DNA from 3 places in the Mesorhizobium sp. B2-4-13 genome. Region 3 is predicted to be linked to each of the others. Evidence: riboswitches for the same ligand, from Rfam matches in the RefSeq annotation. Region 3 holds a riboswitch; each other region holds the start of a gene.

Region 1 (7,481 bases), on a different contig from region 3:
CACCATCAATTTTTACTTCCACAGCCAGGGGCTGGAAAACAACCCGCCGCTGCCGCCGGAACAGCGCAACGACCAGACGGCGCCGGCGGTCAATCCCTACAACTACCAGGACCATATCTACGACAAAAGCCGACCGGAAAACCTCGCCTTCCTCGAGCGCTTCCGCGCGCTGCTCGACGAGTACACGGCGACCGCAGCGGTCGGCGAAGTCGGCGATTCGCAACGCGGGCTGGACGTGGTCGCCGCCTATACCGCCGGCGGCAAGCGCGTGCACATGTGCTATTCCTTCGACTTCCTGGCGCCGGAAAAGATCAGTGCCGCCAAGGTCCGCTCGGTGCTGGAAGCTTTTGGCCGGGTGGCCAGCGATGGCTGGTCGTGCTGGGCATTTTCCAACCATGACGTGATGCGACCGGCCTCGCGCTGGGCCGCCGACGAGGCGGACCCGTCGGCCTATCTCAAGGTCATCTCGGCATTGCTGATGTCGCTGCGCGGTTCGGTCTGCATCTACCAGGGCGAAGAACTCGGCCTCGGCGAGGCCGACCTGCGCTTCGAGGATCTGCAGGATCCCTACGGCATCCGTTTCTGGCCTGAATTCAAGGGCCGCGACGGCTGCCGCACGCCCATGGTGTGGGATGGCAATGCAAGGAATGGCGGCTTCTCCCAGGCAAAACCCTGGTTGCCGGTACCGGCCGAGCATCTGCCGCAGGCGGTCAACGTGCAGCAAGGCGACGAAACCTCCCTGCTTGAGCATTACCGGCGCTTTCTTTCTTTCCGCCGCGCCCATCCGGCGCTGGCCAAGGGGGACATCGCCTTCATCGAAAGCCAGGGCGACACCGTCGCCTTCACCCGCCGGTCGGGCAATGAGGAGATCGTCTGCGTCTTCAATCTGGGCGCAAGGCCGGCGAAGGTTGACCTCGGCAACCGAACCCTGCAACCTTTGCCGGGACACGGGTTCTCCGGGCAGGCGAGCACCGGGTCGGTCGAGCTCGGCGGCTATGGCGCCTGGTTCGGACGCATAGGCTGAAACATCCGAGGAATCACTGGAGGAAACCAATGGCCGATGTCAATTTGAGACAAGTGAAGAAGTCCTATGGCAATCTTAACATTCTCCACGGCATCGACCTCGACATCAAATCGGGCGAGTTCATAGTCTTCGTCGGCCCGTCGGGCTGCGGCAAGTCGACCTTGCTGCGCTCGATCGCCGGGCTCGAGGAAATCACGTCGGGTGAACTCAAGATCGACGGCCACGTGGTCAACGACGTGCCACCCTCGAAGCGCGGCATCGCCATGGTGTTCCAGTCCTATGCCCTCTACCCGCACATGACCGTCTACGACAACATGGCCTTCTCGATGAAGATCGGTGGGGAAAGCAAGGCCGAGATCGACAAAAGGGTTCGGCAAGCCGCCGAGATCCTGCAGCTGACCAAATATCTCGACCGTCTGCCCAAGGCGATGTCGGGCGGCCAGCGGCAGCGCGTCGCCATCGGCCGCGCCATCGTGCGCAATCCGAAGGTGTTCCTGTTCGACGAACCGCTGTCGAACCTTGACGCCGCATTGCGCGTTGCGACGCGCATCGAGATCGCCAAGCTCAAGGAATCGATGCCCAACACGACCATGATCTACGTCACGCACGACCAGGTCGAGGCGATGACGCTGGCCGACCGCATCGTCGTGCTGAAGGACGGGCACATCGAGCAGGTCGGCACGCCCATGGAACTCTACAAGAACCCCGGCAACCTCTTCGTCGCCCAGTTCATCGGCTCGCCGGCCATGAACATCCTGCCGGCGACGGTCGACAAGACGGGCAATCCGACCATCGTCAGCCATGTCGGCGGCCGCAAGGCGACGGTGCCGATCGCGACACCTGCTTCGGCAAAGGGAGCGGCGGTCAGCTTCGGCGTACGGCCGGAAGATCTCGCGATCGCCAGCGGTGCGGATTATCTGTTCGAGGGGACCGTCGATTATCTCGAACAGCTTGGCGAGGTCCAGCTGGTCTATGTCGATATCGGCCGGGCCGACCTGCCGCTGGTGACCAAGCTGCCGGGCAATGTCGAGGTCAAGCGCGGCTCGACGCTGCGGCTGACCGCCAATGCCGGCGATCTCCATATCTTCGATGCGGATGGTCGCTCCTTTGCCCTCCACGAAGCGGAAGCAAAGGCGGCCTGAAGACGGCCGTCCGGTAATGCAAAGAACAAAAGCGGCGGGCCTGGCCCGCCGCTCTTGTTGTCTGCACAGGCTGGTTAGTTGTTGCCGAAGAGATTGCGATCGGCACCCTGATGGGCCGGCTTCTGCACGTCGCCGGACGAGTTGAGCAGCTTGTAGACAGGCGAATCGCTGTTGCGGATCGCACCTGTATGCGACGTATCGACATTGACAGTCGACGAAGCGGTGGGCTGGTTGACGCCGTTGGAGCCATAATTGTCGCTGCCGGCGAAGGCGCTGCCGGAGACGGCCAGAACGGCGGCGGCGGCAATGAGGATCTTGTTCATTTTAGGTACTCCTGAATTTTGGAAGTCCCGCAGACCGGCGGACAAAAGCCTACCGGCCGTGGGATGGCCATTAGTGGCCGAAGAGGTTGCGGTCGCTGCCCTGCTGGACAGGCGCCGAGGTGGCCGGAGCCGACTTGCCGATCGACGCGGTATTCGAATTGTCGGTCGAAGCGGCAGCAGCCTGATTGGCGCCGTTGGAGCCATAGTTGTCGCTGCCGGCGAAAGCGCTGCCAGAAAGGGCCAGAACGGCGGCGGCAGCAATAAGGATCTTGTTCATGTTAGGTACTCCTGAATTTTGGAAGTCCGGCTGCCGGCGGGCCAGAGCCCACCGGCCGTGGGATGGCCGTTAATGGCCGAAGAGGTTGCGGTCGCTGCCCTGCTGGACAGGCGCCGAGGTGGCCGGAGCCGACTTGCCGATCGACGCGGTGTTCGAATTGTCGGTCGAAGCGGCAGCAGCCTGGTTGGCGCCGTTGGAACCATAGTTGTCGCTGCCGGCGAAAGCGCTGCCGGAGAGAGCCAGAACGGCAGCGGCAGCAATGAGGATCTTGTTCATTTTAATACTCCTGAATTTGTAGGGTCCACCAGCGCGGCAGGGTCACCCGCCGCGTGCCGGGGATGGCTATTAATTGTTGCCGAAGAGGTTGTGGTCGGCGCCCGTCACAGGCGTCTGGGCAGCCGGCTCCGACTTCTTGGTCGAAGCGGTGTAGGAGCTGTCGACAGTAGCCGTGGGGGTCGCGGCGTTCGAACCATAATGGTCGCTGCTAGCGAAGGCGCTGCCGGAAATAGCCAGAAGGGCGGCGGCAGTGAGAATGATCTTTTTCATTTTTGTACTCCAGTATTTTTCCCGTCCGTCTAGCGGCGTGTCTTGGGATTAAAATCGCGTCGTTCGGACAGCCCCGATGTGGGAGAGCCCCCTTGCCGTTTCCAATCACGAAGTTGTTCAGCGTGGACCATGACTCCACCACTTGAAATTGTACCAACGCCTTCTACATGTCTCATTTTTCCATTTGATATCAAATAGTTGTCTAAGATCACGACCCGATCACCAACTGTGTCGGAAGGCTGGGCGTTCACACCGTCCTGCACGCACCGTCAACAGAAACGAACCGTTCGGTTCGATTTTAGACTCTGCTAATAGTCACTTTTCGAAACCATTAACCCTTTTCCGGCCCGGCTGAGGGTCGAAAACGGTGCCCGCGCGCCTGGCGAGAAAAGGCGATTCCCCCGCTGCAACCGCGCCGGGACGATCCCGCGTATGTGTCGCGCCGCATGGATGCGATGTCGCTTTCGTGCCGATGTCGCAAACCCTGTCGTGATTAGATCGAGCGATCTCAGGTGCCGCTGCGTGACGACGGAGCGGAGAATTGGGAAGCCGGTCAGATTCCGGCGCTGCCCCCGCAACGGTGGTGGAGTTCAAGTCGCAACGGGAGACCACTGGGCGAAAGCTTGGGAAGGTGTCGCGATGGTCCGCCAGGACAACTCCAGAGCCCGGAAACCAGCCCGAGATCGCTAGAACTCGACTGATCGCGGTGGGCGGTCAAGGGGCGGATGGTGTTGTCCGGCTTTCGCCGGCTTGCGCCCAGTCCTTCCTCCATCACCACCAGTTCAGTCCTTGAAAATGAGGACAGGACATGGACGCGCGCAACGACATGCTGAGGCTTTTGAACGGCCGCAGACAGGGCCTTTCGCTGGAACAGCCCTTCTATACCGACCCGGACTACTTCAAGCTTGACATGGAACTGATCTGGTATCGCGACTGGCTGTTCATCGGCCATGATTGCGAGTTGCCCAAGCCGGGCAGCTTCATCACCGTGCAGATCGGCGACTATCCGGTCGTGCTGGTGCGCGATCAGCAGGGCAAGATCAACGCTTTCCACAATTCCTGCCGCCATCGCGGCAGCCGCGTCTGCAACACCGACAAGGGCATGGCCGCCAAACTGGTGTGTCCCTATCACCAGTGGACCTACGAACTCGACGGCCGGCTGCTGTTCGCCCGCCAGATGGCCGATGGGTTCGACAAGAGCCAGTTCGGGCTCAAGCCGGTCGCCTGCGAAAGCGTCGCCGGCTATGTCTTCATCTGCCTGGCCAAGGAGCCCGCCGACTTCGCGCCGATGCGGGCGATGATCGAGCCCTATCTCCAGCCGCACCGGCTGAGCGAGGCCAAGATCGCCTTCGAGAGCACGATCATCGAGAAGGGCAACTGGAAGCTGGTCTGGGAAAACAACCGCGAATGCTACCATTGCGCGGGCAACCATCCTGAGCTGTGCAAGACCTTCCCGGAAGCGCCGACCGTGACCGGCGTGCAAGGCGCCGACAGCGATCCGGAGATGCTGGCCCACTGGGCGAAGTGCGAAGCTGTTGGCCTGCCCAGCAAGTTTCGCATCGACCCGGCCGGACAATACCGCGCCACCCGCGCGCCGCTGCTGCGCGATGCCCAGAGCTACACGATGACCGGCAAGCGGGCGGTGAAGAAGAACCTGTCCGACAGCGTCTCGGCCGACCGGATCGGCACGCTGATGCACTATCACTACCCGACAACCTGGAACCATATCCTCGTGGATCATGCGGTGACGTTCCGCGTGCTGCCGGTCAGCGCCACGGAAACAGCGGTTACGACCAAATGGCTGGTCCACAAGGATGCCGTGGAAGGCGTCGACTACGATCTCGCCGAACTCACCCATGTCTGGACCGAGACCAACGACCAGGACCGCCGCATCGTCGAGGAAAACGCCTTCGGCATCCTGTCGCCGGCCTACGAGCCCGGTCCCTATTCGGAGCTGCACGAGGGCGGCGTCATCCAGTTCGTCGACTGGTACGCGCGCTTTATCGGCCCACGGCTTTCCGAAGACGGCCGGCCCGCTCTGCGCAGTGTCGCCTAGCGCATGTCGGCCAAAACTGTGCAGCGGCTTTGGGATCACGACATGCCCAAAATGAAAGGTATGCAGGGATGAACGCCATGACTGATCTTGGCCTCTATCGCCATCTCGACCAGATGGCGCCGTGGAACGACAGGCTGCAGGTGCTGGAGGTGACCGGCGTCAGCGACGAGGCGCCCGACGTTAAGACCTTCACCTTCCGCTCCGACAACCAGACCTGGTTCCGCTACAAGCCGGGCCAGTTCGTGACGCTGGAATTGCCGACACCGGACGGCCCGCTGATGCGCACCTACACGCTGTCATCATCGCCGTCACGGCCATTCTCGATCGCGGTGACGGTGAAGGCGCAGGCGGGCAGCGTCGGCACACGCTGGATGTTCGATCACCTGACGCCCGGCTCGCACGTCAAGGCCTATGGACCGGGCGGCGACTTTTCGCTGCACAGCCACCCGGCGGCGAAATACCTGTTCATCTCGGCCGGGTCGGGCGTGACGCCGATGATGTCGATGCTGCGCTGGCTGAACGACTGCGCGCCATGGACCGATGTCGGCTTCGTCAATTGCGCGCGGCGCCCGGAAGAGATCATCTTTCGCAAGGAACTCGAACTGCTCGGCGGCCATATGCCGGGGCTGTCGCTCGGCTTCATGATTGAGGAGCGGTCGAGCCGCGAGGGCTGGTACGGCCATATGGGCCGCATCGACGCCATCCGGCTGCCGCTCCTGACGCCCGATTTCCGCGAACGCGAAATCTTCTGCTGCGGCCCCGACCCCTTCATGCGCGCCGTGCGCGGCATGCTGGAGGCAGCCGGGTTCGACATGGCAAAGTACCATCAGGAGAGCTTTGCCGCGCCGGCGGTGGAGGAAATCCCGGCGCCGTTTGCCTCGCCGGCTGAAGACGGCGCGGCGATTTGCGTCGAAGCCGCGACGCCGATCCGCTTCGCGCTTTCGGACGTCGACGCCGACTGTGTCGCCGGCCAGACGGTGCTGCAGACGGCGCGCGCCTCGGGCGTGCGAATACCGGCCGCCTGCGAATTCGGCCTGTGCGGAACTTGCAAAGTGAAGAAAGTCTCCGGCAGCGTCGAGATGAGCCACAATGGCGGCATCCTCGATCATGAGATCGATGATGGCTTCATCCTGGCCTGTTGTTCCAAGCCATTGTCGCCGCTTGAAATCGAGGCTTGATCCGCCCGGCTTTCGACTGAACCCGGAAATGGTCCCGCGTTGCCGGCAAAGGTTACCTTGCCAAGGAAGACCTGAAAGTTTACAGGCGTTGTTGGTGGAAGCGGTCCTGCTGGCGGGCAGGAAATGCAGGACGGGGCAACAATGACGCATGACTCCCACGCCTATGCGGTAGCGAGCCGGGATATCGTTTTCGAATCTTTCGATGGCGAGGCCGTGGTGCTCAATCTTGCCAATGGCAAATATTTCGGCTTTTCCGATTCCGGCAGCAAGGTATGGCAGGCGCTTTCATCCGGCGCGGACGCCCAGGCTCTGGTCGGGCTGAGCGCCGGCGGCTCGACAATAGGCCAGGCCGAACTCGAACGCTTCATATCGCAATTGCTCGAATTGGGTTTGCTGGTGCGCTTGGACGCGGCGGCGCAGCCTTTGCCGGGCGATTTGCCTGCCGAGCTTGCCGCCACGAACGAGCCGCTCAATGTGAGCATTCACGACGACCTCGCCGACCTGATCGTCGTTGATCCCATCCACGAGGTCGAGGAACCTCTCGGCTGGCCGGCGGTCAAGCAGGCTTCCTGACGGGGCGGCCGCAGCGTGATGGAAGGCGATTGATGCCGCGCGTCACGCTCGAAACCTTGCCGGATTACGCCAGGTATCTCATCGCCGCCGCTGAAGGCGCGGCCGCGTGCTATCCGACCATGCGAAAGGTTCGCCTGCCCTGGCTTGAACTGACCGTGCATCTCGGTCACGGCGTGCTTGCCGATGCATTGGGCCATGCTTTTGTCGAGCCCGGGCATGACCAGCCGGCACCGTCCACGGGTCGCATCTTCATCGCGCATCCCGGCATTGACGGCATCCCGGAGCCGGCGCACTGGGGCGATGCCCATTTCACCGAGCACGGTTTTGCCAAACGGCTCGCCGAAGCCGGTTTGCGCGGGCAC
Region 2 (7,481 bases), on a different contig from region 3:
CGATATCTCAGGCTCGTCCAGCCCGACGGCACGGCCAAGTGCCGCGACGACATCGGTCAGAGGTATCAGCGTCGAGCCATAAGCGATCGACAGCAGCGCGAGAGCGACGAGCGCCACCGCACCCGCCGTCATGACCAGCGCGAAGGTCTTGTGTCCGGAAAGCGCGCCGGGTTTGTGCTCTCGGGCAGGATCCATCAGAACGCTTCCGGATGCATCGCCCTGGCGATCTTGCCGATGGCTTCGATGTTGGCCGGTCCTGGCGTCAGCTCGGCATAACGAAGTGCGACGAAGCACTCGTTCCTGACCGCGTCCGTCTCTTTCATCGCCGGGTGCGCCTTGAGGAACTCGAGCAATTTCCTGTAGCCGCCACCGTCCTGATAATCGAGCAGGATGAGGAATTGCGGATTGCGTGCCGCCACCGTCTCCCAATCCGTGTTGCCCCAACTCGTATCCATGTCGGCCATGACGTTGTCGCCGCCGGCTGCCGATATCATGGCGTTGGGGATGGCGAACTTTCCCGCGGTAAACGGTTTGTCCTCGCCGGAATCGTACAGGAACACCCGTGTTCCCTTGACGCTGCCGACCTTGGCGGTGATGTCGGCGAGTTGCGCTTTCCAGCCGGAGACGAGCGTCTTCGCTTCTGCCTCCTTACCGAAGATCTTGCCCAGCTTTTCGACGTCGCCATAGAGCAGGTCCATGGAGGCGGCCGGGCGGCTCTTGTCAAGATGGACGCAGCTTTCGGTCAGCACCAGCGTCTTGATGCCGTGCGGCGCGAGCGTGTCGGGGGTCACGTCACCGCCGGGCTTCATGCCGTAGTACCAGCCGGCGAAGAAGAAGTCGGGCTCGACGGCGACGAGATTCTCCAGCGTCGGATATTTCGGCGCCAGTTCGGGAATTGACCCCTGTTCGGCCTTGAATTCGGGGCCGACCTTGTACCATCCGGTGATACCCGTCAGGCCGACGATCGAGGGCTGCAGCTTAAGCGCGAAGGCCATCTCGGCCATGTTGAGATCATGGATGACGGCCCGCTTCGGCGGCGCGTCGAAGGTCAGTGGCTTGCCGCAGCTGTCGACCGTCACGGGGAAGGCAAAGGCCGTCGAGGCCAGCAGCGAGAAGACGAGGGACAAGGCAAGGCGTTTCACGGATTGCTCCTTGGTTGAGCTGTGTCGGATGGAGGGCAGGTTTGATCAGGACGGTGGTGCGGCGCGGTTCGGATGATCGAACACCGTCAGCTCGCGGTCTTCGGTGGGATGGCGCAGGCGAAACACGTCGACGCCGAAAATCTCGCGGATCAGCTGCTGCGTCAGCGCCTCGTGCGGCGGCGCCAGTGCCAGCAGCCGGGCCTCGTTCATCACCGCGACCCTGGTCGCGAACGGTGCCACCAGCGTCAGGTCGTGCAGCACCGCGATCACGGTCATGCCGAAGCCGGCCACCAGGTCGAGCAGTTCCGCGCGAGCGCGCGGGTCGAGGTGGTTGGTCGGCTCGTCGAGGAACAGGATTTTAGGCTGCTGCGCGATGGCGCGTGCAAGCTGGGCACGCTGGCGTTCACCACCAGACAGCGAACCAATCGTGCGGCCAAGCAGCGGCAGGAGACCGGTCCGGCGCAGCGCCTCCACGACAATGTCGCGTTCCTCGCCGCGGCGCCTCAGGCCGGCGTGCGGGACGCGGCCAAGCTCGACATAGTCGATCACCGCGAGCCGTGGATCCGGCTGATCGGTCTGGCCCACGACGGCGATATGCAGGGCTCGCTCGGCGGGCGAAATCCTGTCCAGGCGCCGCCCGCCGAGCTTCACCTCTCCGAAGCTCGGCCGAAGCATGCCGGACAGCATGCGCAGCAGCGTGGTCTTGCCGGCGCCGTTGGGGCCGATGATGGCAAGACGGTCGCCTGATGCCACCGAAAGGCTGACCGCATGGACCAGGTGCCGGCCATTCGCCATCGCACCCAGGCCGCGGGTCTCGAGAAGCGGCGTCGTCATCGACTGCCATCCGCCAGCGTGCCGGGTCCAGGGATGCGGGCCAGCGTCTTGCCGGCCAGGCGCGGAGGACGTTGTCCGGAATTGCACCAGCCGTCGGCAAGCGAAGCGTAGAGCCTGGCAAATCGCACCAGATCGGCAACGTCGGCCTGCGCGTCGATCGACCCGAAGAGATAGGCTGCCTTGCCTAACGCCTGGAAAGCCACCGCCAAGGGGCGCGCGCAACCCGCCATGCAAGCCACGCCCTCGACCGCGAAACCATGCGCCACGCCAGGCTCGTGATGAGCCGAGAGGCGGGAGCGCAATTCGGCGCACAAATCTTCGCCCGACCTGACGCCGGTCCCCCTCTCGCGGCAAAGGGTGCACACGATGATCTGGTGTTTAGGCTCGGGGTGTATACGATCGATTGCGCCGTCCAACGTCCCGTCACTTTCAAAACTGGCGACGGAAGGATGTTGGCCGATCGGCCGACAAGACCGATGTCCACGTTTCCTCCCGGCACACCCCGTCCGGTCAACTCAGTGATGGCAGGTCTCCTGGCTCACGGGTCTGCGCGCAATCCTGCCTTCCCAGCCTTGCCGGCCAGTGGCATTCCGGATCTTGCTCGCCGTTTACAGTTGCGGGGGCAGCCGCGGCCTCGACCCAAAATCGGTCTCACCGCGTTCCCTTTTCACCCCTCGCCTTTCGGCTTGGGGACCATCACGAGTCGCAGCCTAGGCCGCGCGCGGCGGCGAGGCAAGGCGGCAGTCTCTGTTCTGTTATAACAATACAGACATATGGTCAATCGCTGTCGCGCGCGACCAGTTCCAGCGGCCAGACCTCCCTTATGGTCTGCGGCCCCGTGGGCCCGGCGAAAGCGGGCAGCGAGGCGAGCAGGATTTCGCCGAGCCGCCGTCCCATCGGCTCCAATGCCGGGCGGAAAGCGGTCAGCGCCGGGGAGAAATAGCGGCAGAGCGGCGTATCGACGATGACCATCACCGCGATGCCCTGACCGGGCATGATCCCCATCTCGGCAAGCGCCTTGCAGCCGCCGAGCGCCATCGCGTCATTGTTGAAGATGATCGCTGTCGGCGGATCCTTCGAGCGCATGATTTGCGGCGTCACCGCGTAGCCGCCGGCTTCGTTGATGAAGCCGTCGGCTATCAGCTCGGGATCGATGTCGATGCCGTGCCGCCGCAGCGCCTTGCGATAGCCATCAAGAAACAGATAGCCGAAGTTGAGGTCGAGCGACGGCCGGATGGCTGCGATGCGGCGGTGGCCGCGTGCAACAAGGCGGTCGACTGCGTCGGCGCCCGCCTTCTCGAAATCGAGGTCGAGCGAGGGATAGGTCTCGTCACCGGACTGGCTTCGGCCGAGCGTCGCAAAGGGAAAGCCGACCCTGCTGAGATAGTCGATGCGATCGTCCTCACGCCGGGTCCAGGCCAGCAGCACGGCATCGGCGCGGCGTGTCTCGACGACCCGTCGCAGGCGCTCCTGCTGATAATCGGCGGGCGCGCCCATGACGATGATCAGGTCGAGCCCGTGCTCGGCCAGCGCCGCTTGCAGCCCGCTCAGGAAAGGAATGAAAAACGGCTCGCCATATTGCTGATCGCCCGGGTGGGGCTGCAGCATGAACGCGACGGCATGGGTGGTGCCCCGGCGCAGGTTCCTGCCCGACTGGTTGGGTGAATAGTTGAGTAGGCGGGCCGCATCGAGCACGCGCTGCCGCGTCTCGGCATTGACATCGGCGCGCCCATTGAGCGCGCGCGACACCGTGCCGATCGAAATATTCAAATGACGCGCAAGATCGTGAATGCTGGATGCCAAGACCAATCCCCTTCCGTTCCCGCTAACATTAGCGGACCTCGCGGCCAAGGCCACTCAGACGAACGGCCCACAAATCCGGTTGACATTCTACGCCTTCGGGTGTGTCATCGTAAACGTTTACGGAAAGGCCGTGAATGCCAACCGGGAGGGGTTGGCGGAGGAGCGCCGGATGCTGCACGTCGTCCTGGTCGGGTGCGGAGCCATGAGCAAAACGTGGCTCGAGGCCGCCCGTCAGTCCCCTGAAATCAGGATTGCCGGTCTCGTCGACCTCGACGCCGACAGGGCACGCCAGCGAGCCCGCGAATACGACCTTGCCGGGGCCGCGATCGGCACCGATCTCGACGTCATTCTGGATCAGACCAAAGCCGATGCGGTGTTCGACGTGGTCGTTCCGGCCGCCCGCCGCGAGGTGGCCAATTCGGCCTTTGCCCATCACTGTCACCTGCTGACGGAAAAGCCCCTCGCCGACAGTCCGGCCAACGCCCGCGCCATCGTCGACGCCGCGCGGCGCGCCGGCCGCGTCCACGCCGTCGTTCAGAACCGCCGTTATGTCGCCAATGTCCGGCGCATCCGCCGCTTTCTGGATTCAGGCGCCATCGGCGCGCCGACCAGCATCCACGCGGATTTTTTCGTCGCGCCGCACTTTGGCGGTTTCCGCGAAGAGATGCGTCACGTGCTGTTGCTCGACATGGCGATCCACACCTTCGATGCCGCTCGCTACATGGTCAATGGCGAACCGGCCGATGTCTATTGCCAGGAATGGGAGCCGGCCAATTCCTGGTATCGGCAAGGGTCGTCGGCAAGCGCCACTTTCGGGCTCGGCCGAAACAGGATGTTCACCTATCGGGGCAGCTGGTGCGCCGACGGCTTTCGCACCAGTTGGGAGGGCAGCTGGCGTATCGTCGGTGAGCGCGGCAGCCTGATCTGGGACGGCCATGACGAGGTGAAGGCGGAAGTCGTGCTGCCGGAGCGCGAAGGCCTGATCGACAAGGTCGGGCTGGTGACGGTGCCTCCCCTCGATCCGTCCGACCGTATCGGCGGGCATCTCGGCGTCATTGCCGACTTCGTGCAAGCCGTGGAAACCGGCACCGAGCCGGAGACACGGGGCTCGGACAACATCAAGAGCCTGGCCATGGTCTTCGCGGCGATCGAGAGCGCCGAGACCGGTCGTCGCGTGAACATCGCATCGCAGGAAGGATGACCATGCCGAACCCGCTTCTCGACATCAGGATCGGCACCATGGTGCGGGCCAATCTCGAAGACCCGGCCGCCTATATCAGGCAAATCCTGCCGCTCGGCTTCGAGAGCATCCAGCCCTTTTTCTGGCAGACGCTCGGCGGCAAGGATCTGCCGCGGCTCGCCGGAGAGATTGAAGAGGCGATCGGCGGTGCCGACGTGACCGTCAGTTCGATCGGCGTGTTCGGCAATCCGCTCGAGAGCGGCGACACCGACCGCGGCGTGCTCGAGGCCTGGAAAACGGTGATCGACAACGCCCATCTGTTCGGCACCACGCTGGTCAGCGGCTTCACCGGCCGCATCCGCGGGAAACCGCTGACCGACAGCCTGCCGCGCTATCGCGAGGTCTGGGGCGAACTGGCCAGACGCGCCGCCGACAAGGGCGTGCGCATCGCCTTCGAGAATTGCGCCATGGACGGCAATTGGGCCGGCGGGGACTGGAACATCGCCCACAATCCGGATGCCTGGGAGCTGATGTTCAACGAATTGCCCAACGACAATCTCGGTCTCGAATGGGAGCCCTGCCACCAACTCGTCTACCTGATCGATCCGATGCCGCAGATCCGCAAATGGGCGCATCGCATCTTTCATGTCCACGGCAAGGACGCCACGGTGCGCTGGGACGTCATCCGCGAGAACGGCGTGTTCGGCCGCCTGCCTTTCGTGCAGATGCGCACGCCCGGCTTCGGCGACAGCGACTGGACCCGGGTGATCAGTGAACTGAGGCTGGCCGGGTACAAGGGCGCCATCGACATCGAAGGCTGGCACGACCCGGTCTATCGCGGCGACCTCGAGATCACGGGGCAGGCACGCGCCCTGGAGTATCTCAAACTATGCCGGGGAGGTGCGAGCTACCTGCCAAATCCGGCGTGAGGATCGGTCGGCGGGAGGAGCCGGCCGCAAGTGGCATCGCCAAAGCAATCGTTCAAAGGCCCCTCGGCTGACGAGGAAAACAATGGGAGGAACGTGCATGAGCATCGCGATCAGGACGACAATTCTGCGCACGACCGTCGTGGCGGCGGCCACGGCGCTTACCGCCGCAATCTTCACCTTGCCGGCGCAGGCGCTCGACGCCCAATGGTGCAAGGACGTCCACATCCGCTTCTTCGTCGGCGGCGCCGAGGGCGACGCCTTCGGCACCATCGTCTACAATGGCGCCAAGCAGGCGGCGGCCGATCTCGGCCCCAAGGTCGACTACATCTTCTCCCAGTGGGACGCGGAGAAGATGGTGCAGCAATTGCGCGAAGCGGTCGCGGTCAAGCCCCAGGGCATCGCCATGATGGGCCATCCGGGCGACGCCGCGATCATGCCGCTCGCCGACGAGGCGCATAAGGAGGGCATCAAGATGATGTACCAGAACGTCCCGGTGCCGAAGGTGACGGCGGCGTTCGGTGGCGGCTATATCGGCGCGCAGCAGGAACAGCAGGGCCGCGCACTTGGCGCCGAAGCGTTCAAGCTCGGTAAGCTGAAGGCCGGCGACAAGGCGATCATGATCGGCCCGTTCGAGAACGAGAGCCGCGGCGCACGCGAGCGCGGCACGGTGGCGGCCTTGAAGGAGGCGGGCGTCGAAGTCATCCAGCTGTCGTCGCCGCCGAGCGGCGAATGGGCTTCCGACCCCAATCTGGCGATACCGGTGCTTACGGCAGCGCTGCTCAACAATCCTGATGTCAAGGCCGTCGGCTATCCCGGCGGACAGATGCTCGGCAATGTCGCCACCTACATGCAGGCAGCTGGCAGAAAGCCTGGCGACATCTTCAACTTCGGCTTCGACACCAGCCCGCAGATCGTCGAGGGCTTCAAGGGCGGCTGGGTACAATTGACGGCCGACCAGCAGCCATTCCTGCAGGGCTATCTGCCGATCCTCAGCCTGTGCCAGCAGGTGGTGCTGGGTCTGGCCCCTATGAATGTCGACACCGGCGCCGGTTTCGTCACGCCCGAAAATTACGAGATCGTCGCAGAACTCGCCAAGCAGGCGCTGCGCTGACCTCCCAAGCCGCCGGCCGGGATCAGGCCCCGGCCGGCGGGGCCGCTGGCGAGAAGGCTGGCGCCAGACAATCAAGCGAGGATGCGATGGCCGAACGTCTCATAGAACTGCGCGATATCGCTAAGTCCTACGGCCATGTCTACGCACTTGGCGGGGTCAATCTCAGCGTCGATCGCGGCGAGGTGGTCGGCCTCATCGGCGACAACGGCGCCGGCAAGTCGACGCTGATCAAGATCCTCTCCGGTGTGGTCAAGCCGACCAGCGGCGAGATTCTCATCCGCGGCAAGCCGGTGACCGGATGGAATGCGGCACGTTCGCGCGAGGCCGGCATCGAAACGGTGTTCCAGGACCGGGCACTGGCCGTGCAGCAGACGATCGTCCGCAACATCTTCATGGGCCGCGAACTCACCGGCCCTTTCGGCTGGCTGAAGGTCGGCAAGGAAATCGAGGAAGCGAGCCGGCTGATGCGCGAGATCGGCTTC
Region 3 (7,481 bases):
AAATCGAGCAGGTTACGGACATGCTCCTCGCCCGGCATGGTCATGCCGTCCTGCGCCACGGCGATGTCGTGCATGACCAGGTGCAGATGGTTTTTCCTTGGGATCGAGGCCGGTCGGACTACGTCCGTTCCGACGGCGAGCAGCGACAGCATGCGGTCGGCGCCGGTCCTGGCCACCACTTCCTCGATTTTCGCCAATGAGCAGACATGGATCATTGTTTGAAACCTTTCGAACGATCCTCGCGCCGCGACGCCCAAACGGCAAGGGCGGATTCGAGCCTGCGCCATTCCTCCTCGCTCCCCGGCAGTCCGGCGCGCAAGGCATGCGGCCGTTCGGAGAAATGCCGCAGCAGGATACCGCTCTGGCCAAGCCCGGAAAACAGGCCGCCGGCATCGGGCAGGCTGAGATAGCGGAACAGCGTGGTGCCGCCCGCGACGGGAACACCGAAACGGCTAAACAGCGCATCGAGCCGCACCGTCGCTTCCGCCAGCGAGGCCCGCATCGCATCCTGCCAATCGAGATCGGCGAGCGCGCGGATGCCATATTCCAGGGCCGGTCCTGCGACAGCCCACGGCCCGAACTGCATGTCCAGCCGTTCAGCCGTCGGCGCGTCGGCAAGCGCGAACCCGAGCCGCAGGCCGGCCAAACCAAAGAACTTGCCGAAGGAACGCAGCACGACGATGCCGCCCTGGCCGACATCGCCGGCGAGGCTGTGCTCGCGTGGACCGACATCCATGAACGCCTCGTCGACGACCAGCAGCCCGCCCTTGGCGCGAAGTCCAGCGGCCAGCACCAGCAACCGGTCGCGCTCGACGACGCGCCCATCGGGATTGTTCGGATTGACTATGATGGCGAGGTCGGCTTCCGCCAGCGCCGCGAAATCGCTGACCTCGACCACGTCGTGCCCGGCAATCGCCGCCGCCCGGGCGTGTTCGGCATAGGTCGGCCCCAGCACCATTGCCTTGCCGGGCCTCACCAGCGAGGCGACGCGCGGCAACAGGATCTGTGTGCCAGGGGCCGCCACAACGCTTGCTGGGGAAGGCGCGCCATAGGTGTTGGCCGCAATCTCTATCAGTTCGCGCCCACGCGCGGCCTCTGGCAATCGCCACAGCGAGGTGGCGGGCAGGTCGAAAAGCGGGTAGGAGTGCGGATTGATACCGGTCGAGAGGTCGACGAAAGGCAGCACGGCATTGGGGAAAAGCGCCCTTGCCCGGCCAAGACTTCCACCATGGTCCACCGCTCCTTCAAGAAGCTTCATGTCAGTCCTGATCGCTTTCCTGTCATTAATTGCCGAATTCGCCCTTGGTTATCCCGACTGGCTGTTTCGCGCCATCGGCCATCCGGTGACATGGTTCGGCAGGCTGATATCCTTTCTCGACTTGCGGCTCAACCGCGCCACTGATCCCGACGCGTTGCGTCGCCAACGTGGTGTCCAGGCGCTTCTGGTCATTGTGCTGGTGCCGGCGATAGCAGGCCTTGGCGTGCAGCTTGTTCTGCTCTGGTTCGTCCCCCTGGGATGGATCATTGCCGTCTTTCTGGCGACATCGCTTCTGTCGCAGAAAAGCCTTTACGAGCATGTCGAAGCCGTCGCCGACGCGCTCGACAGCGGAGGCCTCGACATGGGCCGGGCCGCCGTTTCGCGGATCGTCGGCCGTGATCCCGAGATGCTCGACCGCGCCGGCGTCTGCCGCGCCGCGATCGAGAGCCTGGCGGAAAATTTTTCCGACGGCATCGTCGCCCCCGCCTTCTGGACCGGGGTCGGAGGGCTCGCCGGCGGCGCGGCCTACAAGGCGGCCAACACCGCCGATTCGATGGTCGGCCACCGGACTCCGCGCCATGAGGCCTTCGGCTGGGCGGCGGCGCGCTTCGACGACTGGATCAACCTGCCTGCATCGCGGCTGACGGCGCTGCTGATCGTGCTCGCTTCCCTCCTGGTCGAGGACGCCGACCCCCGCGACGCCTGGAAGGCGGTACGGCGCGACGCGAAAAAACACCGCTCGCCCAATGCCGGCTGGCCGGAAGCGGCCATGGCCGGCGCGCTCGGGCTCGCGCTCGCCGGACCACGCAGCTATGGCGGTGTCATGGTCGACGACATCTTCATGGGCGAAGGCGGCCGCCGCGATGTCGACAGCGGCGATATCAGGCGGGCGCTCAAGCTTTACCGGGTCGCGGACTACCTGCTGATCGGCTTGTTCGGCCTGGTCGCGCTGATCGCCGTTCTGGTTTTCTAGAACTCGATGCCTTGCTGCGCTTTCACGCCCGCCGAGAAATGGTGCTTTGTCACCCCCATCTCGGTGACCAGGTCCGCCGCCTCGATCAGTGCCGGCTTGGCGTTGCGGCCGGTGACGACGACATGCAGGCCTTCGCGGCGAGCCTTGAGCGCCGCAACCACCTTGTCGAGAGCGAGATAGTCGTAGCGCAAGGCAATGTTGAGCTCGTCGAGCACGACAAGGCTGATCGAAGGATCGCCGATCAATTCCAGAGCCTTGGCCCAGGCGGCCTCGGCGGCAGCGATGTCGCGCTTCAGGTCCTGCGTCTCCCAGGTGAAACCCTCGCCCATTGCGTGCCAGACGACACGGTCGCCAAAGACGGCAAAGGCGTCCTTCTCGCCGGTGTGCCACTTGCCCTTGATGAACTGGACGACGCCGACGCGCTTGCCGTAGCCGAGCATGCGCAGCGCGAGACCGAAGGCGGCCGTGGTCTTGCCCTTGCCGGGACCGGTGTTGACGATCAGCAACCCCTTCTCGATCGTCTTGCCCGCAACCTCGGCGTCCTGCACCGCCTTGCGCTTGGCCATCTTGGCGCGATGGCGTTCTTCATCCTTGTCGTCGATATCGGTCATTTCACTTCACCTTGAGCGGTAGCCCCGCCACCATGAGCAGCACCGTGTCGGCAATCGCGGCGACCCGCTGGTTGAGCCGGCCGGCATCGTCACGAAACCGACGCGCCAGTGCGTTGTCGGGCACGATGCCTTGCCCGACCTCGTTCGTTACCACGAACCACGGTCCGCGCGGCCGCGACAGCACGTCCGCCAGCCGCCGGCACGCGGCCTCGACGTCGTGATCGGCCAGCATGTGATTGGTCAGCCACAGCGTCACGCAGTCGGCAAGCACCGGCTGCCCGTCTGGCAACGCCTCCAGCGCTTCGGCGAGGTCGAGTGGCGCATCGATGGTCGACCAGCCCTCACCGCGCCGCGAGCGGTGCAGCGCGATCCGCTCGCGCATCTCGTCGTCATGGGCTTGCGCCGTGGCGATATAGGCCCATGGCGAGGGCAATGCCGTCATCAGGGTTTCGGCGTGCGCGCTCTTGCCGGAGCGCGCACCACCGATGATGAAGGTCAGCCTGCCGCGATCAGGCAAAGCTGTCGCGCAGGCTGGTCGCCATGCCGGTGAAGCGCCTGCGCACCACGCCCACGATCGCGCCGAGCACCAGCCAGAACACCAGATTGGTCACCGTCACCGCCACCACGAACTGATGGTGTAGGCCTTCCGGGATCGGTGTTTCGAAACTGTCGGGCTGCGGCGCGCCGACGACATGTGGCGCGACGATCAGCAAGACGGCGAGGATGGTCAATGGCAACGATCTGCGAAACACGATCAGGCCCAGGCCGGTCGCGGTCGCGGCCGCCGTCGCCGTCCACCAGATCTGGCGCGGCAGAAGATCGGCCGCCGGCATTGCCGGCAGTTCCGGCTGCAGTCCGAGACCCGGTGCCAGTGTGAACACGGCAAAGCCGGCCAGGCCCCAGAACACACCCTGGCGCCAGTTGCCGACGCCGCCGAAGAACTCGGAAACCGCGACCAGGACCAGCGCGAAGCCGATCCCGGTGACGATGTTGGCAACCACGCTAAAGGCGAAACGCTCGAAACCGTCGGCTGGCGCCCAGCCTTCGTCTTCCTCCGCCGGTGTCACGGCATCGGTGCCCGCGGGCGCGGCAGAGCTCATGGCATTCCCAGCGGGCGCCACCGTGCTCATGGCATCATCGGTCGCCGCTGGTGCGGCCGCGTGATCATGGTGGTGGCCGCCGCCGGCCTTTTCGTAGACTTCCGCCTTGAGGATCAGCGGCACGGTGGCATAGGCCTGCATGCAGGCGAGAACGACACCGGCCACGAGCCCCGCGATCGCCGCGACGAACACGACGTTGCGAAACAGATTCATGATGTCGGATCCTCGTTAGTGGCAGGGAAACGCCATCGAGTGGCGATAGTCGTGGGCAGCATTGTGGACCGCATCGATATGCGAGAAGCCGACAAAGCCGACGACGAAGATGCCGAGCAGCGCCGCAAGCGCGAGCTGCATGAAGCGCGACTGCGAGGAGACGGAGGCGCCGAGGGAGACGGAAGCGGTAGTCATGTCTTGTCCTTTCGCCCTCCACCCGAGGGCATCGAAGTCAGTTTCCTGTCGCCGGCAGGTCTCCTGGCTCGCGGATAAGCGCCCTTCCCCACCTTCCCGAAGAAAAATCTTCAGTGGCATATGGAGAGGACTACCGCACACAGTTGCGGGGGCAGCCACGGCATTGGGCAGGAATTCCTGCCCGCACCGCATTCCCTCTTGGCTCCAAAAAGGAACCGACGACATCGGGGACTATAGGGAAATTCGCCGCGCCCGGCAAACCAAATTCCGACAGCCGCCAGCGCAGGAGCGCCGTATCGGCGAAGCTGCCCTCATCCCGTCCCGATTGACAAACTTCATGGCCGGGTGTCGGCTGGCACCCCTCACGGGAAACCAGCCATGCAGCCCAATGCCAGCGAGTGCGTGCCCTATAACGGCCTGACTCGAACCGAGCCGACGCTGCCCTCGTCGGCCTATTGGGACCAGGACAACTATCAGCGCGATCTCGACGCCATCTGGTACAGGAACTGGCTGCTCGTCTGCCGCGAGGCCGACCTTGCCCAGCCTTTGGCGTTCCGCACCTTCCGCGTCGGTACGCAGGAAATCCTCCTGCTCCGCGACGACACCGGCGAGTTGCATGCCTTCCACAACACCTGCCGGCATCGCGGCTCGCAGCTTTGCCAGGAAAGCCAGGGCCGGCTGAAGGCGCGGCTGATCACCTGCCCGTATCACGCCTGGTCCTATTCGCTGCGTGGCGATCTGGTGCGCGTGCTGTCGAAATCGCTGCCTGACGGCTTCGACAAGGCCGATCACCCGCTTTATCGCGTCGCGCTCTCGGTGTGGCGGGGCTTCGTCTTCGTCAATCTTGCGGAAGATGCCGCCAGCTCGGCGCAATCCTCCTTCGACCCGGCCTCCGGCGACTTCGGCAACTGGCCGCTGGAAACGCTGGTATCAGGGCACGTGCTGCGCAAGGTGATGAACTGCAACTGGAAGATTTTTTGGGAAAACTTCAACGAGTGCCTGCACTGCCCGGGCGTCCACAAGGACCTGTCGCGGCTGGTGCCGATCTATGGCCGCGGCCTGATGAGCCGGCATGACGATCCCGAATGGCTCCGCCACGCCGACAATGACGCGCCGGAATTTTCCGGCGGCCTGCGCACCGGGGCTGAGACATGGTCGCGTGATGGGCAGGCGCACGGGCCGGTCTTCCCGGGCTTGACGCCGGCGGAACGAACCGCCGGTCAGACTTACGCCACCAACCTGCCGTCGATGTTCATTGTCGGCCATGTCGACTATGTCAGGACCGTGCGGCTTACGCCGCTCGGTCCCGAACAGACCGAATTGACCGCGGAATGGCTGTTCGCGCCCGAGGCGCTCGCTGAGACCAACGTCGACAACATCGTTGCCTTCGGCACACAGGTGCTGGAGGAGGACGCGGCAATCTGCGAGGTCAACCAGAAGGGCCTGCGCTCGATGCGTCATACAGCTGGCGTGCTGATGCCCGAGGAGTACGACCTTCACCGCTTCCACGATTGGGTGCGCGAACGGCACGCTGCGCGCTCACCCGAGGCCTGAAGATCACAGCGACTTCGGCAGATATCGCCAGGTCATGAAGCCGCAGAACGCGGCAAGCAGTCCGAGCGTGACGAACACCGAGCCCAGGCCGAAGAAGGCCAGCACCACCGAATAGACCAGCGGCGGCGTCAGTTCGGAAAAATCGAGATAGGTGCGGTAGACCGCCGCCATCTGCGCGCGCTCATAGGAGCGCACCGAGCGCATGAAGGCGGTCGAACCCAGCGCGTCGAGCGCGATGGTGAAGAAGGCGCCGCACAGCAGGAAGGCACCGGTGAGCAACGGCACGGTTTCGCCCACGGCACCGGCCGCCAGCAGCGTCGCCGACATGGCGAAATAGGCAAATGTCATGGTCCTGCGGCCGCCGAAGCGATTCCCCGCCTTGCCCCAGAAGATCGCCATGAACAGCAGCGCGTTGCCGGCCGAGACCAGCAGGCCGCCGGCCAATTCGCCCTCGCCGGTGATGACCATGAACAGCGGTCCATAGACGAAGAAGGTCGTCCAGAAGCAGGAACGGCCGAAGGCTATCAGCCAGGCCAATCTCAGCCTCGGCTGCGCGACGAAGCGGCCGATGTTGGCGAGCGGATTGGCCGGTCGTGTCTTGCCCGGGCGGATCGACTGGTTGTCGCTCAGCCGATAGGTCCAGAACAGCGCCAGTAAAGCCATGGCGAACACCGCCACCGCGCCATGCGCGGCATAAATGCCGAAGCGCGTATAGAGAAAAATGCCGAGCGTCGGCCCGCAGGTCCAGGCAACCATCGACCACGCCATGCGCAGCGATTCGGCCTGCATGAAATCGGTCTTGCGGATGTGATCCATGATGTAGAGGTTGAGCGTGATCGACAGCGCGCTGGCGCCCATCACCCGGCACAGCATCCCGGCCAGTTGCCCGGCGAGCGTATGGGTGACGAAGAACAGCGAGCCGATAGCGAGCAGGCAGGCGCCCGCCGTGTAGACCCAGCGCCGCGCGAAGCGGCGGATCAGCATCGGCATGAACAAGGTCACCGACAGGCCGAGCAGGGACACGGCGGTGTAAAGTATCGAGACGATCTGCTCGTTGTGGAGAATCTCGTAGGCCTGGATCGGTATGACGCTCGACACCATGGCGCGGGCGAAGGATTCGACCGCGTAAAGCGAGGCGAAGGTGCGCGCATCCGCGGCCTTGAGGGCCGGAAGCCAGATCGGATGGCGAACATGGGTGGACATTGCTTCCCCAAAGCAGAATCGCGGCGTCGAATCTGCCGTGGACATTTCAGGCCCATTAAGAGGAAACCGACGCACATCCGGCAAAAAGCGAAGCCGGTCAAAGACTTTTCCGCGCTGGCCCAACCCGGCGGCTGGCGCGGACCCCGCCGCGCGGTCCAGGCCAAGGCGACCGGTCTTCTTCTATCCGGTGCAACCGTGATAGTCGTCGTGGAGGGGCTGAATCAGATCGCGAGACCATGAGCATCCACACGCCGACCGCACCCGTCCCGCAGCCATCGAAGCGCATCGTCGCCATCGATATCTTGCGCGGCATCGCGCTGATCGCGATGGCGAGCTACCACTTCACCTGGGACCTGGAATTCTTCGGCTACACC

The links. Region 3 has a riboswitch for cobalamin ahead of FJ936_RS12450 (CbtB domain-containing protein). Riboswitches for the same ligand answer to the same signal wherever they lie in the genome.
Region 1: it holds a riboswitch for cobalamin, as region 3 does, so the genes downstream of both, FJ936_RS01085 (aromatic ring-hydroxylating dioxygenase subunit alpha) here and FJ936_RS12450 (CbtB domain-containing protein) in region 3, are expected to answer to the same signal.
Region 2: it holds a riboswitch for cobalamin, as region 3 does, so the genes downstream of both, FJ936_RS17305 (DUF1636 family protein) here and FJ936_RS12450 (CbtB domain-containing protein) in region 3, are expected to answer to the same signal.

Annotation. Positions count from the first base shown of each region.
Region 1 covers NZ_VFVB01000001.1:206,033-213,513, reverse strand. The annotation lists gene FJ936_RS01115 (alpha-glucosidase) at 1-1,024, shown strand, start outside; gene ugpC (sn-glycerol-3-phosphate ABC transporter ATP-binding protein UgpC) at 1,054-2,166, shown strand; gene FJ936_RS01105 (DUF680 domain-containing protein) at 2,241-2,489, opposite strand; gene FJ936_RS01100 (DUF680 domain-containing protein) at 2,560-2,766, opposite strand; gene FJ936_RS01095 (DUF680 domain-containing protein) at 2,836-3,042, opposite strand; gene FJ936_RS01090 (DUF680 domain-containing protein) at 3,112-3,312, opposite strand; cobalamin riboswitch at 3,806-4,008, shown strand; gene FJ936_RS01085 (aromatic ring-hydroxylating dioxygenase subunit alpha) at 4,121-5,368, shown strand; gene FJ936_RS01080 (hybrid-cluster NAD(P)-dependent oxidoreductase) at 5,446-6,546, shown strand; gene FJ936_RS01075 (PqqD family peptide modification chaperone) at 6,688-7,119, shown strand; gene FJ936_RS01070 (serine kinase) at 7,152-7,481, shown strand, end outside.
Region 2 covers NZ_VFVB01000006.1:12,028-19,508, reverse strand. The annotation lists gene FJ936_RS17320 (iron ABC transporter permease) at 1-195, opposite strand, end outside; gene FJ936_RS17315 (ABC transporter substrate-binding protein) at 195-1,142, opposite strand; gene FJ936_RS17310 (ABC transporter ATP-binding protein) at 1,188-1,976, opposite strand; gene FJ936_RS17305 (DUF1636 family protein) at 1,973-2,341, opposite strand; cobalamin riboswitch at 2,482-2,689, opposite strand; gene FJ936_RS17300 (LacI family DNA-binding transcriptional regulator) at 2,754-3,779, opposite strand; gene FJ936_RS17295 (Gfo/Idh/MocA family oxidoreductase) at 3,949-4,980, shown strand; gene FJ936_RS17290 (sugar phosphate isomerase/epimerase) at 4,983-5,888, shown strand; gene FJ936_RS17285 (substrate-binding domain-containing protein) at 5,986-6,999, shown strand; gene FJ936_RS17280 (ATP-binding cassette domain-containing protein) at 7,086-7,481, shown strand, end outside.
Region 3 covers NZ_VFVB01000004.1:104,859-112,339, reverse strand. The annotation lists gene FJ936_RS12480 (tyrosine phosphatase family protein) at 1-215, opposite strand, end outside; gene cobD (threonine-phosphate decarboxylase CobD) at 212-1,258, opposite strand; gene cbiB (adenosylcobinamide-phosphate synthase CbiB) at 1,257-2,231, shown strand; gene cobO (cob(I)yrinic acid a,c-diamide adenosyltransferase) at 2,228-2,842, opposite strand; gene cobU (bifunctional adenosylcobinamide kinase/adenosylcobinamide-phosphate guanylyltransferase) at 2,844-3,359, opposite strand; gene FJ936_RS12455 (CbtA family protein) at 3,352-4,155, opposite strand; gene FJ936_RS12450 (CbtB domain-containing protein) at 4,171-4,350, opposite strand; cobalamin riboswitch at 4,386-4,585, opposite strand; gene FJ936_RS12445 (aromatic ring-hydroxylating dioxygenase subunit alpha) at 4,729-5,904, shown strand; gene FJ936_RS12440 (MFS transporter) at 5,908-7,107, opposite strand; gene FJ936_RS12435 (DUF1624 domain-containing protein) at 7,344-7,481, shown strand, end outside.